Roseateles amylovorans: one gene and its partner. The protein of the gene in region 1 interacts with the protein of each later gene in a pairwise test. Links are inferred from orthologs where the notes say so. Each region holds a gene or a part of one and is shown in the gene's direction. Other genes may lie near its edges. The genes, in order: rpe and eno.

Region 1 (9,423 bases):
GGTCCACGGGGACATGAACCCCGACGCCGTCTGGTACTACCCCAACCCCAGCGAGGCCGCCGCAGAGATCAAGGACCGTGTGGCGTTCTGGAAGGGCGTCCAGGTCACGGAATGAGCGGCGCGGCGGGTGCCGCCATCGCGCCCGCCCATGCCACGCCGTCGACGGCGTGGCGTCTGAAGACCGAGACCGAGACCGAGACCGAGACCGAGACCGCTCGCCGCCCGCCGCCCGTCGCCCGTCGCTCGCTGCCCGCTGCCCGAACGGTGCGGCGTTCGCTCAGGGTGCGGACAGGCCCGTCGTCGCGGACCCCGTCGCGGCGGACGCCGAGGCGGTCTCGCGCGGCCACAGCACCCACAGCCGCAGAGGCTGCTTCATGCGGCCGGCCTGCTGCTCGGCCTGATCGCCCCAGCCCCAGAAGAAGTCGGCCCGCACCGCGCCGGTGATGGCGGCCCCCGTGTCCTGGGCCATCACCAGGCGACGCATCGGTGTGGTCGACAGCGGTTCGGTGGTGTCCAGCCACACCGGTGTGCCATAGGGAATGCTGGCCTTGTCGACCGCAATCGAGCGGCCCGGCGTCAGCGGCACGCCCTGGCCGCCGCGCGGCCCGACGGCCGGGTCCGACAGCGGCTCTTCGCGGAAGAACACATACCGCGGATTGGCCCACATCGCTTCCTTCAACTTCTGCGGATTGCGACGGGCCCATTCCTTGATGCCGGGCCAGGAGGCCTCGGTCGCCTTCAGTTCGCCCTGCGCGATCAGCCATTGGCCCATCGACCGATAAGGCTGTTCGTTGTGCCCGGCGAAAGAGAGGCGGACCCAGCGGCTGCTGCCGTCCGACTCGGTGACCCGCAGGCGGCCGCTGCCCTGGATCTGCATCACCAGCGCGTCCAGCGGATCCTGTACCCAGGCCAGGCTCAGCCGGCTCAACCGGGTGTTGCTCTCGATCTGCTGACGGGTGTCGTAGGGCCGACGCTGGGCCAGGTCTTGCGGTGGCGCCAGCAGCGGCACGCGGAAGTCGCCCAGCGCCTGCCGCCGTGCTTCCAGTTGCGGTTCGTAATAGCCGGTGGCCAGACCGTCGCGCTCACCCTCGGGTGACTCGACACGATAGGGGCGCAGCCGCTTCATCAGCCAGACATAGGCGTCCCAGTCGTCCGACGGACGCAGCCGCTGGGCCTGGGTGCACAGCGCCGTCCAGCCCGGCATCGGCCGCTCGCAGCCGCGCAGCAGCGCGGGCCACCACTCCAGCGCCCGGTCCTGGCCCCAGCCGGGCAGTTCATTCCATTCCGCTGCCACCCAGCGCGCGCGCTCACGGGCCAGCACCTGTCGGCCGACGGTGTCGGCGCGACGGTCGTCACTGGCGCCGGGGGCGCTGCCGGGCGAGGGCGCCGCCGCGGCCGCGCTGCTCCGGTTGTCAGTGCCCGGCCAGTCGCCGTTGAGCAAACGGGCAGGATCGACCTTGGAGGTCGATCCGCTGGCCGTGCCCGTGCCCGTCGGGGCCGGTCTGGCCGAGCCCGGCTCACGGACGACCGACGGCCCGCCGCAGCCGGCCAGCACGCCTAGAATCGCCAGCACGGCGCCCCAGGGGGCGGCGGGATGGACGTGGTGGCCGTGTTCCCGCGTCGTGCACCGGGCTGGGGACGGAACCCGGGTCCGCAGCAGACGACGAAGACCGGATTGGAAACTCAAAGGACCGCGACAAATCATGGGCATGATTTTGCTGGAGGCGCTGGGCGCATTGGCCTTGCTGGTCTTGATCGTCTGGTGGACCATGTTCTCGGGCCGCAAGGGCGGCGAACGCCCGGAGGACCGCGACGCGGCCTGACGCTCCCTCGAAACACGCCCCCGGCGCCCCAGCGCCTGCGGAGCGTCGGGAGGTTCAGGACTTCGGCGGGACCAGGAAGCTCAGCGGCTGCGAACGCACCCGTGCCCAGATCGCGGCGCTGACCCGTTTGCGATCCGCCAGCTTGATGCCGCGGGACCGCAGCGCCACCTTGAAGGCCAGATAGAAGCTCACGCCGACATTCAGCAGACCGGTGCCCAGGATGCTGATCACGCAGAGCCAGAACGGCCAGTGCTTCAACACATCAACGCCCAGTGCACCCGCCGCGGCGGCGAGCTGGCCGCTCGACAGCGTCACATGCCGGACCTCGAGCGGCAGCCCGAAGAATCCCAGCAGCGCGGGCACCAGGCCGAGCATCAGGCCCAGACTGATGTTGGCGGTGAGACCGGAAATGTTCTCCCGCCACCAACGGGACCAGCGCTTGGCCCGGTTCTCTCCCAGGGTCGCGACGATGCGCGGATTCCAAGCGATTGCGCTGTCCAGCCGATGGAAGACGAACCAGTTCTCCACCCAGCCCGCGATCAGGCTGGACGCAAACAGCAGCACGCCGGTGAAGGCCGCAAAGAACAGCGACGGACCCAGCACCGTCAGCGAGTGCAGGACGTGCTCGGCATCTTCCACACCCACCAGCGGTTTGCCGAAGCTCAGCCAGGCCAGCAGCTGCACCGCCAGCACCATCGGTGCCGCCAGCGCCAGGTTGCCGATGATCCCGGCGGTCTGTGATCGGAACAGGTGAACCACTTCGTCGACGAAGGCCTGAAGGCCGGAATCGTTGTCGATGTGGCGCAGCTTTTCGGCCAGGGCCGGTGCCGTCATCGCGGGCTGCTTGGTGGCGACGGTCCAGTGCAGCAGCAGGATGATCACGAAGCTCAGCGCATAGTTCACGCCGGCCCAGAAGCCGCCCCAGAAGGCCGAGAGCCCGAGCGCCATGATCGCGAATTTCGCGAAGGTGGTGCCGGCGATGACCAGACCGCCGCCGCCGGCGCGGCGCAGCATGTCGCGGTATTCGTCGCGGTTGCGGGTGATGTAGTGCTCGCCGGTCTCGGCGCTGCGCTCGGCCACCTTGCGCGCCAGCAGGGAGTAGTGACGTGCGAACAGGGTGCGGATGCTGCGCCGGTCATGCACCACCGACACCAGGCTGGCCACCAGGCGCAGCAGCTCGCGTTCCGGATGCGGCGCCAGCAGCACCGCGAGCAGGTCCTCGACCCGTCGCAGCCGCGCCTGCATCTGCTCGACGCCGAACATCAGGTCCACCGAGACGCCGTGTTCCTCCAGATGGTCCGGCACCGAGCGCACCGCGGCGCGGCATTCGTCCAGCAGGGCGCGCAGGTATTGCAGCGCGGCAGGCAGGGCGGCGCGGTCGTCCTCGACCAGCGCCTGTTCGACCTGCTCCCAGGCGGTCGCCAGGTTGCGGAAGGGCCGGCTGGCCAGCCGTGTCGGATCCATGCGGGCGCGCAGCGCGCCCGACAGGCCCGCCGCGCGCACGGAGCTCACCAGCACGGTCACGGCGGCCCGCATTTCCTCGCGCCAGTCGCCTTCCGGCGCGCCCGCAAACAGAAGGCTCAGACGTTTCAGCAGCTCATCGTCGACGGCGTTGATCCATTCGGCGTCCTCCTCGTGCGGAAAGAGCAGCTCGAACAGCTCGGCCAGATCGCGGGTGTCGGCGCTTTGCGGCAGCACGCGGCGCCGGATCCGCCCCAGGAACTCGCCCCACAGGGCCATGCGCGGCGCGAAACCGACTTCGGCGAACAGGCTGATCGCGTCCACCTCCGCCCAGACGCCGGCGATGACCCCGGCGAAGGATGCCGCGTGCTCGGGATGACGCTCCAGCAGGTTCAGCAGGTATTTGAGCCGCCGCACCGGCAGCGGCGTGGGGATGGGCACCACCGGGCCCTCGACCTGCACACTCAAGGGCGCGCCGGCCGGCACCGTCACCGGAGCGGTGGGGCGATCATCCTTGAGCGGGGCGTGCCGCAACCATTCGACCAACCGCACCAGCCACAGGTTGCGCTCGGCCAGCGGCGCCCGCGGATGCGCCGCATTGAGCAGCGCGGTCAGGTCCCAGCCGCGGCTTTTCCACATCAGTGCAGGCTGCCGGCCTCGGCCAGCAGGAATTCGGGGACGTCGGCGTAGAAGACGTCGGCGGTTTCGGTGGCGCAGAGATAGCGGCCGCTCATGCTGCCCTGCTTGGTGGCGATCTGGGCCCAGGAGCTGTACTGGAACCGCTCGCCGGGCTGAAGCACCGGTTGATGGCCGACCACGGCCAGGCCGTGGACCTCCTGCGAATGGCCGTTGGCATCGACGATGGTCCAGTGACGGCCGATCAGTTGCGCCGTGACATCCCCGCGGTTCTCGATGGTGACGGTGTAGGTGAACGCGTGCTGGCCGCGCTCCGGGAAGGTCTGTTCGGCCAGGGGCTCGACGACGACGCTGCAGTGAAAGTGCGGATGTGCCATTGCACCAATTCTAGGTGGGGGTCCGGTATGCTGGGTCCATCATCAAAAGAACCCGCATGGAGACAAGTCCAGGCCCCTCTGTGCCGCCGAAGGCCCTTGGCGTTGCGTCGGCCGACGCCGTGACGGCCTCGGTGCGCGACCTGGGCGCGCCGCGCGCCGCAGGCACCGCGCACTCGGCGGCTGGCAAGCGGGGGGGCTCCTCCGGCGAGGCTGAGGCCGGTCGGCGGTTCACACTCGTGGCGCTGGCGCGAAGCGCCGTCGCGCTGACCGGCGTGCTCGCAACGGCTCGGTACGCCGGCGCGATCCCCTTGGGCATGGGGCCCGCCCCGGCGTCGGCGGCCACGTCGCCCGTCCCCGACCCCATGGCCCGTGGCGGCGCGTCCAGCACCGGCGCTCCCGCGCCAGCACCGGCGTCGCAGATTCCCGCGCCCCGTTCGGTCGCCAGTTCGGGCGACGCGGTCCCCTCGAGTGGTCTGCTGCGGCTGCGCACGGCCTCCCAGTCCGGCTCGCCGCTCAAGTACAGCTCGGGTGATCCGCAGCGGCCTGGCTTGTGCGGCGAGATCGTGACGGCGTTGCTGCGAGCGGATCCCGACCTTCGGTTGGACGGAGTGGAGCAACGGGTGCCGCTGCGCCGGGTCGAGCTGATGCTGGGCCGTCGTGAGATCGATGTCTTTTTCTGTCTGCTGGATGCCGAGCATCGGAGTCCGCTGATGCGCTATCTGCCGGTGCCGCTGTACCGGGTGCGTCATGTGCTGGCGATGCGGGCCGATGACCCGCGCGTGCCGCGGAACTGGGACGAACTGCGTGCGTTCGCCCGCACCGAGCCGCTGCTGGTGCAGCAGGGCACCAAGCTGGCCGGCACCTTGCGGGAGGCGGATGTGCGCCATGTCGAAAGCGCCCGCACCGATCGGGACGCGATGGAGATGCTCGTGCGCGGCCGGGCGACCGCCGTCTATGGGCAGGATCTCGGGCTGCGGCAGGCGCAGCGTGGCACCGAGCTCGAGCGGCTGGTGCGCATCGGTCCCACGGTGTTCCAGGAGGATGTGCAGTACGCCGTGGTGTCGCGTGGGGTGTCGGCCCCGGTGGTGGCCCGCCTGACCGAGCGACTGCGGCAACTGGCCGTCAGCGGCGAATTGGCGCGACTTGCTGAACGCTATCGTTGAGCGCGGCAAATGCCGTCCGACCACGCCCGCATCCGGGTTCCTACAATGACGGTTTTCCCCGCCACCGGCTCCCACTGCCGATTCCTGCCATGACGCCGCCGACCCATCGCATCGCCCCCAGCATCCTGTCCGCCGATTTCGCCAACCTGGGCGAGGAGGTTCGCCAGGTGCTGGCCGCAGGCGCAGACTGGATTCACTTTGACGTGATGGACAACCATTACGTGCCCAACCTGACCTTCGGGCCGATGGTCTGCGAGGCGCTGAAAAAGCATGCCGTCAAACCCGACGGCACCCGCGCGCCGATCGACGTGCACCTGATGGTGCAGCCGGTCGACAGCCTGGCGCAGGCGTTCTGCCGCGCCGGCGCGGACCTGGTGAGCTTCCACCCCGAGGCCAGCCAGCATGTGGACCGCACCATCCAGTTGATCCACGGCGAAGGCGCCAAGGCCGGCCTGGTCTTCAATCCGGCCACCTCGCTGGATGTGCTGGAGTGGGTGATCGACAAGATCGACCTGGTGCTGATCATGAGCGTGAACCCCGGCTTCGGCGGCCAGAGCTTCATCCCCAGTGCGCTGAAGAAACTGCAGCAGGCCAAGGCCATGATCCTGGCCAGCGGCCGCGACATCCGACTGGAGATCGACGGCGGCGTGAAGGTCGAGAACATCCGCGAAATCGCCGACGCGGGTGCCGACACCTTCGTCGCGGGTTCCGCCATCTTCGGCAAGCCGGACTACCGCGCGGTGATCGATTCGATGCGCGCCGAGCTGGCGCGCTGAGCACGGGTTTCCGCTGACCGTCCGCCTCGCTGCCCGTTGACTTGCCGACCGTTGACTTCCCGACCGTTGACTTGCTGACCGTTGCCTCGCCCTCGTGATGCCGTTGATGCCCACGGCGTGCGTCATGTCCTGCAGTCCTTCTTGATCCTGATGCGTTGACCTCGCTCCTGCTTGTCTGTGCCGCCAACCTGTGTCGCTCGCCGATGGCCGAGGCGGTGCTGCGCGCCCGTGCCGCCCCGCTCGGCCTGACGGCGGTGGCATCGGCCGGCGTCTTTGCATCGTCCCGGGCGGCGCCGGTGGACAGGCGAGCGCATCAGGTGCTGTCGTCCCGAGGCTATGCACTGGACAAGCGCTGGCGGTCACGCCGAGTGCGGTCGGAGGACTTCGACACCCATGACCTGATCCTGGCGATGGACCGCACCGTGCTGCGCGCCTTGCGGTCGATGCGGCCGCCCGTGTCGCCGGCCCGCATCGGCCTGTTCCTGAACGGCATGACCGGCCTGGGCCTGGACGAGGTGCCGGATCCCTACTACGGCGCGACCGATGGTTTTGCCCTGGTGCTGGACCTGATCGAGGCGCGGGTGCAGACCTGGCCGAGCGAGGCACGCGCCTTCAGCACCGACCTCGACTGAGGACGCCGGCGCGCCCGTCTACAGTCACGCCAGACGCCGTCGGAAGCCGTTGGACGCCGCCTGACTTCGACAGGAATCGGCGGACCACGGCGGACCACGGCGGGTTTAGACCTCTCGCGCGCCATCGCGCCGGGCCCCTTCCTTCAGCCCCATTCACAAGGCTCACCATGTCCGATCGATTGCTCCAGGCTCCGGATGGCCAGTGGCGCTGCCGCTGGTGCGAGACGCCGGGCTTTGACGCCTATCGCCACTATCACGATCAGGAGTGGGGCTATCCGGTCGACGACGACCGTCGGCTGTTCGAGAAGCTCTGTCTCGAAGGCTTTCAGTCCGGCTTGTCATGGCGGACGATTCTGGCCAAGCGGGAGGCGTTTCGCGCAGCCTTCAGCCACTTCGATATCGAACGGGTCGCCCGCTTCGACGAGGCCGACATCGAGCGCTTGCTGGCCGATGCGGGCATCGTCCGTCATCGCGGCAAGATCGAGGCGGCGATCCATAACGCGGGCCGCGCGCTGGCGCTTCAACAGGAGGCCGGTTCGCTGGCCGCGTTCTTCTGGCGGCATGAAGAAACGGGTTTGCCGCCGCATGAGGTGCGTGGGGCCTCGGACGGCTCACGGACCCTGTCCAAGGCCCTGAAACAGCGCGGCTGGAAGTTCGTGGGCCCGACGACGGTCTACGCGTTCATGCAAGCCATGGGCCTGGTCAATGACCATGCCCCGGGGTGCATCGGCCGGAACGCGGTCGACCGGGCCCGCGCGCGCTTCCGGCTGCCGACCTGAACGCCGCAGCCCAGGTGGTCGCAGGACGGGCCCGCGCAGATACGCGGATTCAGTCCGATGCGTCGTAGGTCGTGACGTTCATGAGCGAACCGGGCGGCGGATTGCTCAAGCGTGCGAGGCCCTCTTGGAAGGCTGCCAAATGCGCAGCACCGCGACGCTCAAGCAGGTCCGCCAGCCGGGAGTCATCGGCCGCAGGCTCGCCCAGATCGAGCGCCTGCCGGCATTCCCTTGCGGACATGGCGCCGTTGTGCAAGGCCTGCACGATGCCATCGATCAATCCACGCAGCGACGCCGGTGAGCTGCACATGGCAGCCAACCTCAAAAACTGCCGCAGCAGGCTGACCATGTCCGCGGGGGGCAGGATTTGGGGCGGTTGCGTGCGCGGTGTCGCCGGGCTCAGGGGCCGATCGTGGCGCAGCTCCGCGATCATCTGCACATAGGCACTCAGCACCTGACCCCGGCCAGCTTGGATGGCACTCGTGAACGCGCCGCGTGGGCCAGGGAGGTCCGGGGGAAGCAGACAGACATGGCGCCATAGGATTCCGGTGAACGAGACATGAGATCGATTGCGGATCTGTTCGATCAAGGTGCCGACGGCCCTCATCAGTTCGGCCGAGTCCTGTTGCATCGCCAGGCGGACCATCTCGCCGGTGATGTGGTTCTCCGAAAGGGTGGTCCAACCTCGTACCTGATCGGGTGCCAGCAGGGCCACGCGGTGCTGGGCAATGAATGCGTTCAGAAACCAACGGCTGCGCACACCGTCCAGCGGCAGGCGCCACGCGGACAGCAGCCCCTGCAGCGCCTCGTCAGTCAGGCGGCTGCAGAGCTGCTCGCATTGCGCCGCCTCGTCCAGAAGACTGCATGAAGGCATCTGAACCAATTCCGCGGGATTGGGGCAGCGCAGCGCAGCGTTGACCGCCGCCCGGGCGGCATTCGAAGGCAACCGGGCATGCACGTTGGCATCGGCCCAGCTCGCCAGGTCGGCCGGCCGCAGCGGACGGGCCGTACCCGCCTCTTCCGCCCAGGCCAATACCTCGTCCTGATGCATCACCGAGAGCAGGGTCTGCCGACCCGGGATCAACGGATGGGGCACCAGCATCTGCGTGATCGTCCGTGGGTGACTCTCGTCCGCGATCACATCCAGACGCCGAAGCTCGTTCAGCAGGTGACGCCCCACCATGGCGGGGTCGCGGAGCGGTCTTGCCCACATCACCCCGTCGTCGTCTTCATCCAGATCCAGGACGCCGTGGCGGGGTACCTGACCGAACTCGGGCGAGAGGATGGCATCCGCTGCTGCGGCTGCGCGGTCCATGTCATCGTTCCATCGCCAGGGTTCGGACGAGGGGCGGGATGCTTCAGGCAGTTCGGACAGGAAGCTGTCGCGCCAGCGTTGGAGGTAGTTCTCTGCCAGGTGCTCAGCCAGACGACCGGGCACGAGCCGATGCTGGACCTCGAGCCGCACCTGTTCGAGCGTCTGGCGGTCGGGGGGCGCCGCGAGCCGATCGGCCGGCGGCGGCCGCCCCATGGCCGGATACAGCGCATGCCGCAGGCCGGACACCAGGTGAACCTGGGAGCCCGGCGCCATACGCAGCGTCCATTCGTGCAACCGTTCTACCTCAGTGACGATGATCTGGGTCAGCAGGGCTTCCATGGCCAGGTCGGCCGTGGCCGCCAGGCCGGTGCGGGATCGATCCAGCGCGATGCAGGCCTCCTGCAGCGCCAGGAGCACGCCGTCCAGGCACAAGGTCAATCGCGGTGTGGTCTCTTGCAGGGCTG
Region 2 (9,520 bases), 2.0 Mb from region 1 along the record:
CATCATCTGTGTGCCGGACACGGTCTGGAAGGCCGGTGCGGCGACCGGTGCGGCGGCGGTCACGACGCCGGACTGACGCTGCGGCGAGCGGGCCTGGGTGGGCTCGTCCACGGCGACGGGCGCATGGCTGGCGGCTTGGACCAGCAGGGTCGCGCAGGCCAGCAACAAGGCAGGCAGGGCCAGCTTCCAGCTGGTGGTGTGCGGCGTGGTGATCATCAGTTGCTCGATGCGTTGCAGGAGGTGGCCGCCGCGGGCGGACAGCGCGGGAAAGGGGGGAGGGGCGGACCGGCCGGCGCGGGCGTCCGGATCGGGGCGCCGGACGGATGGGCGGGATGCGGGGGATGCGTTGAACTGCGACAGCGCGGCCAGGGCGGTGGCCACGCGATGACGGTCGCCCTCCAGCGCGTCGGCGGCCAGCGCGTCGGCGACCTGTTCGCGCTCATGCCGCATGCGGGCCGACAGCCACCAGACGGCGGGATGGAAGAACAGCAGCGCTTCGGCCAGGCTCTGCAGCAGATTGACCAGGAAGTCCCATCGCCGCACATGGGCCAGTTCATGGGCCAGGAGGGCGTCGATCAGCGGCGCCGGCAGACCGGTGAGCAGGCTGGCGGGCACCAGCACCAGCGGGCGGAAGGCGCCGACGGTGATCGGGCCGTCCAGCGTCGGCAGCAGGCGCAGCGGCACTGGTCGGTGGATGTGAAGTCGGCGGCGCAGCGCATCCAGCCGCGCCTGCCACTCGGCCGGGGCGGCGGTGGCGCGGCGTCGCAGTCGGGCCACCCACACCAGCCCCAGACCGAGACGCAGGCTCATCAGTCCGACACCGCTGGCCCAGGCGTGGACCAGCAGCGGGAGGTGGTCGACCAGTTCCTTCAGCGGGCGGGGCAGGGCCTCATCGCTGTCGTAGCGCCATTGGCCGGACGGCTGCACCAGCCATAGCCAGTGCAGCAGCGGCAAGGCCAGACAAGCGGCCAGGGCCGCCGCGCAGACGGCGTAGCGCGCCTGAGGGGCGGCACCGCGCAGTGCCCGCAAGCCGACAGCGGCGAGGGCGGCGATCAGCACCACTTGCCAGAGCGCATGCAGCAGCACCCAACCCAGCGCCGCCACGGCGCTGTCCAACCAGATCGCGCCCATCAGGATTTGGCCTCGCGGTCGAGCAGGTCCTGGATCTCCGCCCGCTCCTTGGCATTCACATGACCCTTCAGTGCCGCCATCACCAGCGCCTTGCCGGAGCCGGCAAAGGCCTTGGCGATCAGTTCCTTCAGCAGCCGTGTCTGGAGTCTTTCCTGGGTCTGCACCGGTGCATAGCGCTGCGGGCGCTGGGTTTCATCGCGTTCCAGCAGCCCCTTGCCGTGCATCACTTGCAACTGGCGCAGCACCGTCGCATAGGTGGCGTCCGGTCGTTCGGGCAGCAGGGCCTCGTGGACCTGGCGGGCATCGGCGGGACCGAGGCGCCACAGCACGCGCAGCAGATCGAGTTCGCCCGCCGTAGGGGGTGGCAATCCAGTTTTCGACATGACGCGCAGAATAGGTGTTCTAGAAGAGATTGTCTAGAACAAAATGTCTAGATGGCGGCGATGTCTCTCTCGCTCTCTACTCCCTCTCCCTCTCCCTCTCCCTCTCCCTCTCCCTCTCCCGGGGTGTTCCCAGCGGGGCAGCAACGCGCGAAGCGGCCGGCTGCTGGGGTGTGGCATCCCGGCTTCGCGGGGCCCTCCGTCTGTCTCCTTGGGCGACCCCGGCATCCCCCAAGGCGCCCCTGATATCCTTCTGATGCGGGGGGAGGCACGCCGGGCGCCGGGTCGACCAAGAGCCGACCTATATAATCGCGCTTTACCACCACGGCGTTTTTGGGATCCCATCGGAGTACCCAGGCGCTGCAAGACAATGACCAAGTACGTCTTCGTCACCGGCGGTGTCGTGTCCTCCCTCGGCAAGGGCATCGCATCGGCCTCTCTCGCCGCCTTGCTCGAGTCCCGCGGCCTCAAGGTCACCCTCATCAAGCTGGATCCCTACATCAACGTGGATCCGGGCACGATGTCCCCGTTCCAGCATGGCGAAGTCTTCGTGACCGACGACGGCGCCGAGACGGACCTGGACCTGGGCCACTATGAGCGCTTCATCACCACGCGGATGAAGCGGAGCAACAACTTCACGACCGGACAGATCTACATGTCCGTGCTGGAGAAGGAACGTCGCGGCGACTATCTCGGCAAGACGGTGCAGGTCATCCCGCACATCACCAACGAGATGCAGGAGTTCATCCGTCGCGGTGCCGGTCATGGCACGCCGGATGCGGTGGATGTGGCGATCGTCGAAATCGGCGGTACCGTGGGCGACATCGAGTCGCTGCCCTTCCTGGAAGCCGCTCGGCAGATGAGCCTGAAGCTCGGTCCGACCAATGTCGCCTATGTTCACCTGACCTATGTGCCGTGGATTGCCGCGGCCGGTGAACTCAAGACCAAGCCCACCCAGCACACCGTCCAGAAGCTGCGCGAAATCGGTATCCAGCCCGACGCGCTGCTGTGCCGTGCCGACCGCCGCATCCCGGACGATGAGCGCGAGAAGATCTCGCTGTTCACCAACGTCCCCGAATACGGCGTGATCTCGATGTGGGACGTGAACACCATCTACAAGGTGCCTCGCGTGCTGCATGAGCAGGGTCTGGATCAACTGATCTGCACCAAGCTGCAGCTCAACACCAAGTCGGCCGACCTCAAGCGTTGGGACACCCTGGTCAGCGAGGTCGAGAACCCCAAGACCGAAGTCACGATCGCGATGTGCGGCAAGTACACCGATCTGTCGGACAGCTACAAGTCGCTGAACGAGGCCCTGCGCCACGCCGGCATCCACAACCATGCGCGGGTGAACATCGAGTACGTCGATTCCGAAACGCTGGATGCGGACGGCATTCGCCAGCTCAGCCAGTACGACGCGATTCTGGTGCCGGGCGGTTTCGGCAAGCGCGGCGTGGAAGGCAAGATCCTGGCGGCCCAGTACGCCCGCGAGCACCAGACCCCCTACCTGGGCATCTGCCTGGGCATGCAGGTCGCGACCATCGAATATGCCCGTCACAAGGCTGACCTCGCGGGCGCGAACTCCACCGAGTTCGAACCCGACGCGCAGCACAAGGTGATCGCGCTGATCGACGAGTGGCAGGATGCAGACGGCACCATCCAGAAGCGCGACGAGAAGTCCGATCTGGGCGGCACGATGCGCCTGGGTGCCCAGAGCTCCGACGTCAAGCCGGGCACGCTGGCCTATGAGATCTACGGCCCGGTTGTGACCGAACGCCATCGTCATCGCTACGAGGCCAACGAGCACTATCTGGATCAGCTGCAGCACGCCGGCCTGGTGATCTCCGCGATCACCCAGCGCGAGAAGCTGACCGAGATCGTCGAACTGCCGCGCGAGGTGCACCCCTGGTACATGGGCGTGCAGTTCCACCCGGAGTTCAAGTCCACCCCTTGGGACGGCCACCCGCTCTTCATCGCCTTCATCAAGGCCGCGCTCGAGCACAAGGCCAAGGCCCATCCTGAAGCCAAGGCCGCCTGAGACCGCCTGAGACCGCTGAGACCAACCGACGCCGCGCTTCCTTCCACAGGCCGCGTCAGCGCCCCGCGAACCCGCCCGAGACCTCGCCCATGCCCGCCTTCATCCTGATCGACGTGACCGTGACCGATGCCGCCCAGATGGCGATCTATCGCGAATGGAGCACCAAGGCGATGAAGGAGCATGGGGCGGAGGTGCTGGTGCGTGGCGGCGAGTTCGAGGTGCTGGAAGGCCCGTGGACCCCGGGCCGTCTGGTCGTGCTGAAGTTCGCCGACCGCGAAGCCGCCAAGGGCTTCTATCACTCCGAGACCTACCAACATGCCAAGTCGCTGCGCGAGAACGCCGGCGTCATGCGCATGGTGTTGGTCGACGGTGTGTGATCCGCGCGTCACCTTGATGACGATCGCCTCGACACCGCCCGCCGTGCTGGCCACGTGCGTCCGTGGATCGATTGTTCTGCGCAGGTAACTACAAGCTGGCACCATGCGCGCCGACAAGATTTTTCACTTCTGGAGACTGTTCCCATGAGCGCCATTGTTGATATCGTCGGCCGAGAGATCCTCGACAGCCGCGGCAATCCCACCGTGGAATGCGACGTGCTGCTGGAGTCCGGCGTGATGGGCCGTGCGGCCGTGCCTTCCGGCGCGTCCACCGGCTCGCGTGAAGCGATCGAACTGCGTGACGGCGACAAGTCGCGCTACCTGGGCAAGGGCGTGCTGAAGGCCGTCGAGCACATCAACACCGAGATCTCGGAAGCGGTGCTGGGGCTGGACGCGTCGGAACAGGCCTTCCTGGACAAGACCCTGATCGACCTGGACGGCACCGACAACAAGAGCCGCCTGGGCGCCAATGCGATGCTGGCGGTGTCGATGGCAGTGGCGCGTGCGGCGGCCGAAGAATCCGGCCTGCCGCTGTACCGCTACTTCGGCGGCATGGGTGGGGTGCAACTGCCGGTCCCGATGATGAACGTCATCAACGGCGGCGCGCACGCCAACAACACGCTGGACCTGCAAGAGCTGATGATCATCCCCGTGGGCGCACCGTCGTTCCGCGAGGCCCTGCGTTGGGGTGCCGAGGTTTTCCATGCGCTGAAGAAGATCCTGCACGACAAGGGCATCAGCACCGCCGTCGGCGACGAAGGCGGTTTTGCCCCCAGCGTGGAAAGCCACGAGGCGGCCATCCAGTTGATCCTGGAAGCCATCGACAAGGCCGGCTACACCGCCGGCGAACAGATCGCGCTCGGCCTGGACTGCGCTGCCAGCGAGTTCTACAAGGACGGCAAGTACGTCCTGGAAGGCGAGGGCGGCATCCAGCTGAGCGCTGAGCAGTGGACCGACATGCTGGCCACCTGGGTCGACAAGTACCCGATCATCTCGATCGAGGACGGCATGGCCGAAGGGGACTGGGATGGCTGGAAGCACATCACCGAGAAGCTGGGCGAGAAGGTGCAGCTGGTCGGCGACGACCTGTTTGTCACCAACACCAAGATCCTGAAGGAAGGCATCGACAAGGGCATCGCCAATTCGATCCTGATCAAGATCAACCAGATCGGCACCCTGACCGAGACCTTCGCGGCCATCGAGATGGCCAAGCGCGCTGGCTACACCGCCGTCATCTCGCACCGTTCGGGCGAGACCGAAGACTCGACGATTTCCGACATCGCCGTCGGCTTGAACGCGGGTCAGATCAAGACCGGTTCGCTGTCGCGGTCCGACCGCATGGCCAAGTACAACCAGCTGCTGCGCATCGAGGAAGACCTGGGCGACGTGGCGGTCTATCCTGGCCGTTCGGCGTTCTACAACCTGCGCTGATCGCCCGCAGGGGCCGGCATTCCGGGTGGCGGCGTGTTGCGCCCCTGGACTGCGGCCGGTGTCCCATCCGATCAGGCCGTTGCGGATCAGATTGGATGGGGCCGACAGGGGTCAGTAGGGGTCGGTAGGGTGGCGGCGCGGCGGTCATGACCTGTCATCCGGGGCATTCATCAGCCGTGGTGGCGGCCCCTGATGGCGGACCGTGATGGCCAACACGCCCCACCTGAATGCGGTAGGTGCCGGGCAATGCCTGCCACCGCGCTGCGGCTACACTTCTGGCCGTGAAAGCCCTGGCCATCGTCCTCACAGCCTTCCTTGTCGCCATCCAGGCCCAGCTCTGGTTTGGCAAGGGCGGGCTGGCGCGCGGCGTCCAGTTGCGGGCCGAACTGCGTGAGCAGATGGAGGCCAACGAGAAGGCGCGGGCCCGCAACGCACAATTGCAGGCCGAACTGCTGGACCTTCGCGAAGGCCTGGAGATGGTCGAGGAAAAGGCCCGGCTCGAACTGGGCATGGTCAAGCCGGACGAAGTCTTCGTTCCGCTGCGTCGCTGAGTCGCCTCGGCGGTGTCTGTTCCGATCGACTCGATCTTGGTCCGTCCGCTGCCGTTGCGCCGATGTGTCGATCTGCCGACCTGCCGACCTGCCGACTTGCCGACTTGCCGACTTGCGGGCTCCGCGAGTCTTGGAGTTCAGGATTCGTCGAGCTCCCGAGGCTCCGGGTTGCCGGGTCTCGGTGTTCCCGAATTCCCGAGGCGGGCCTCGTCGTCAGCCTGGCGGGCTAGCCTTGCGCCATTGAACCCCTGAGTGATCCATGGATGCTCTGCCGTCGCTTCAGTCCCTCGTGTCGTTGATGCTCGCTCCGGCGTTCACCGCCCTGGGCAGTCCCATCAGTTGGCTGGAACTGGTCGCCTTCGTCCTGGCCATCTGGATGGTCGTGTGCAACATGCGGGTTCAAGTGCTGGCCTGGCCGCTGGCGCTGAGCAGTTCGCTGCTGTACTTCCTCCTGTTCTGGAGCGGCAAGCTCTATGGCGAGGCCTCGTTGCAATTGTTGTTCGCCGCCTTGTCGCTCTGGGGCTGGTGGCAATGGTTGCGCGGCCGGACGGCGGATGGTCAGGCGCTGCGTGTTCGCACACTGGGGCCCCGAGGCCGTTGGGCCGCCTTGCTGGTCACCTTGGCGGCCTGGCCGTTGTTGGGGCTCTTCCTTCAACACCGCACGGATTCGCCGCTGCCCTATTGGGATGCCTTGCCCACCGTGGCCAGCATCACTGGGCAATGGTTGCTGGGTCGCAAGTACCAGGAAAACTGGCCCGTCTGGGTGCTGGTGAATCTGGTCAGCATTGCCCTGTTTGCGCTCAAGGGCTACTGGCTGACGGTGGTGCTGTATGCGGTCTTCGTACCGATGTCGGTGGCGGGTTGGCGTGCGTGGCAACGTCAGCTGGGCGCGCCGGTGCCGGCCTGACCCGCGACCGCCAGGTTCGACATGGCGCTTCACATCGCGCTCCTCGGGGCCGAGAGCACCGGCAAGAGTCAGCTCGGTCAGGACCTGCTGCGCCATCTGTGCGATCAGACCCGGCTGCGATGTGCCCTGGTCCCGGAGTTCCTGCGTGAGTGGTGCGACCGGGAGGGCCGCACGCCACGCCCGGACGAGCAGATGGCCATCGCCCAGGAGCAGCATCGTCGCGCCGACGTCGCTGCGCAGGCCCATGACCTCGTGCTGCACGACACCACGCCGCTGATGACCGCCATCTACAGCGACCTGCTGTTTCAGGATGACAGTCTCTATCCGTTCGCACTGCGCGTGCAGGCCGGCATGGATGCGACCTTGCTCATGGCGCTGGACCTCCCCTGGGTGGCCGATGGCCTGCAGCGGGATGGCCCGCAGGTGCGCGGCCCGGTCGATCAGGCGATCCGGCGCGCGCTCCGCGGTTCAGGGCTGGGCTACAGCCTGGTGGCCGGAGAGGGTGGGGCGCGCTTGGCGCAAGCCTTGAACGCGCTGGGACCGCTGCTGCGTCCTCATCTCGGTCGAGAAGACGGTCTGTTCGGTCGACTGCTTCAGCGCGGCGAGCGCCTGGGGGGCGATTGGCGCTGCGACAACTGCGACGACCCGGACTGCGAACACGCGAGCCGTCAAACACGGCTTTGAACCTGTCGGCGAGGCACAATCCGCCGTCCCCGATCGCAGAGGTTTGCAGGACCTCGGAGTGCCCTCATGAATCGACTGGTTCCGCGTCATTTCCTTCTGCTGCTGAGCAGCGCCGTGCTCGCCGCGTGCGCCAGCATGACGGCACCGCCAGACGCTCCGCCGAGCGCCCCCGCCCCGTCTGCGTTGAAGTCGACGTCGACGGTGAACGCGGCCACGGTGGCGGTGAAGGTGCTGGCGATCAACGATTTCCACGGTAATCTGATGCCGCCAGCCGGTGGCATCAAGCTTCGCGATCCGCAAACCGGGGAGACCTTGACGTTGGGCGCGGGCGGCGCGGAGCGCATGGCGACTGTCGTCCAGGCATTGAAGGCGAAGAACCCCAACCATGTCTTCGTCGCTGCAGGCGATCTCGTGGGTGCCAGCCCGCTGCTGTCGGCACTGTTCCATGACGAGCCCACGATCGAATCCCTGGGACTGATGGGTCTGGATCTGTCGGCCGTCGGCAATCATGAATTCGATCAGGGACTGACGGAGCTGCTGCGCAAGCAGAACGGCGGTTGTCATCTCAAGGATGGTTGCAAGGGGCCGACCCCGTTCACCGGCGCGCGTTACCAGTACCTGGCGGCCAGCACGATCGACACCGCGACCGGGCGCCCGGTACTGCCCGCCTACAGCATCAAGCGGTTTGATGGCGTGCCTGTCGGCTTCATCGGCCTGACCCTGAAAGACACGCCCAATCTGGTCAGCCCGACCGGCGTGGCCGGACTCCGTTTCGACGACGAGGCCCAGACCGTCAATCGCCTGGTCCCCGAACTCCAGCGACAGGGCGTGCACACCGTCGTGGTGCTGATCCATGAAGGCGGCGTTCCGACTGGCAGCTACAACGAATGCCCGGGGATCTCGGGTCCGATTGTGGACATCGTCAAGCAACTGGATCCCAGCGTGGGGCTGGTCGTCTCCGGACACACCCACCGTGCCTACAACTGTCGGATAGACGGTCGGTTGGTCACCAGCGGCGACAAGTACGGCACGCTGGTCAGTGAGATCGATCTGCAGATCGATCGCCGGTCCGGCCGGCTGGTCGAAGCACGGGCTGAGAACCTGGTCGTTCGCCCCGAGATTGCCAAGGATCCCGCCCAGACGGCATTGATCGCGTCCTATCAGCGCCTGGCCAATCCGTTGATCGAGCGACCGGTGGGGTTCCTCGCCCGCCCGCTCAGCAAGGAGGATGGTGACCGGGACAAGGGCGGCGGCACCACCATGGGCCAACTCGTGGCCGATGCGATGCTGGCCTCCACGGCGGCGAGTTCGGCCGGCGGCGCGCAATTGGCGTTGACCAACATCGGCGGGGTTCGTACCGGATTGATCCGACGCGACGACGGCCGCGTCACCTTCGGCGACCTGTTTGCCGCACTGCCGTTCTCCAATGCGCTGGTGGTGATGGAGTACACCGGCGCGCAATTGCGTGAGGTGCTCGAGCAGCAATGGCAGGTGAACGACAGCCGCTTCCTGCCGCTGCAGGTGTCTCAGGGCTTCAGCTATCGCTGGGACAAGCGTCGTCCGGCGGGTCAGCGCATCCTGCCGGACAGCCTGATGCTCAACGGCCAGCCGATCACCTCGGATCAGAAATTGCGAGTGACCATCAACGCCTTCCTGCAAGCCGGTGGCGACGGCTTCACCACCCTCACCAAGGGCCGACTGGTGCAGACCGGGCCGATGGACGTGGACGCCCTGGAAACCTATTTCAAGTTGCAGGGCACGACGCCCGTTCAGCCCAGCTTGCTGACGCGCTCGGTGCGCATCGACGATTGACGCATCAGGCCGTGTGCGCCTTGGCGCGCATGGCTGCCATCAATTCGAGCACCAGCGCCGCGGTGTCGTCCGGGCGTTCGAACGGGTAGAGATGGGTGCCCTCAAACCAGCGGAAGAGGTCCTTCGCCAACGCCTTTGATGCGCCAGCACCGGCCTGGCGCAGTTCTTCGGACTGCGTGCCTGCGATGAAGGCCACAGGGCATTTCGGT

The links.
Region 2: the proteins of rpe (region 1) and eno interact in binary tests that used the Escherichia coli proteins (3 or more experiments, as listed by UniProt). The link is inferred for Roseateles amylovorans from one-to-one orthologs.

The regions. Positions count from the first base shown.
Region 1 is NZ_CP104562.2:651,065-660,487, forward strand. The notes cover bases 4,565-7,392. They hold rpe (ribulose-phosphate 3-epimerase), read left to right. Parts: upstream 4,565-5,549; coding sequence 5,550-6,236; downstream 6,237-7,392. Other genes in these bases: N4261_RS02780 (substrate-binding periplasmic protein), read left to right, coding at 4,565-5,460; N4261_RS02790 (low molecular weight protein-tyrosine-phosphatase), read left to right, coding at 6,392-6,868; N4261_RS02795 (DNA-3-methyladenine glycosylase I), read left to right, coding at 7,036-7,392. Also shown: N4261_RS02760 (DUF427 domain-containing protein), read left to right, coding at 1-115; mltA (murein transglycosylase A), read right to left, coding at 278-1,573; transporter-like protein TlpB, read right to left, coding at 1,878-3,923; apaG (Co2+/Mg2+ efflux facilitator ApaG/CorD), read right to left, coding at 3,923-4,297; more of N4261_RS02780, read left to right, coding at 4,354-4,564; more of N4261_RS02795, read left to right, coding at 7,393-7,647; N4261_RS02800 (hypothetical protein), read right to left, coding at 7,697-9,423. UniProt on the Escherichia coli protein: Catalyzes the reversible epimerization of D-ribulose 5-phosphate to D-xylulose 5-phosphate.
Region 2 is NZ_CP104562.2:2,618,444-2,627,963, forward strand. What follows is about bases 3,289-6,213. They hold eno (phosphopyruvate hydratase), read left to right. Parts: upstream 3,289-4,070; coding sequence 4,071-5,357; downstream 5,358-6,213. Other genes in these bases: pyrG (CTP synthase), read left to right, coding at 3,289-3,549; N4261_RS11080 (DUF1330 domain-containing protein), read left to right, coding at 3,639-3,926; ftsB (cell division protein FtsB), read left to right, coding at 5,639-5,908; pnuC (nicotinamide riboside transporter PnuC), read left to right, coding at 6,168-6,213. In the rest of the region: N4261_RS11065 (M56 family metallopeptidase), read right to left, coding at 1-1,131; N4261_RS11070 (BlaI/MecI/CopY family transcriptional regulator), read right to left, coding at 1,131-1,514; more of pyrG, read left to right, coding at 1,882-3,288; more of pnuC, read left to right, coding at 6,214-6,815; N4261_RS11100 (ATP-binding protein), read left to right, coding at 6,837-7,499; N4261_RS11105 (bifunctional metallophosphatase/5'-nucleotidase), read left to right, coding at 7,566-9,311; N4261_RS11110 (alpha/beta fold hydrolase), read right to left, coding at 9,316-9,520. UniProt on the Escherichia coli protein: Catalyzes the reversible conversion of 2-phosphoglycerate (2-PG) into phosphoenolpyruvate (PEP). It is essential for the degradation of carbohydrates via glycolysis.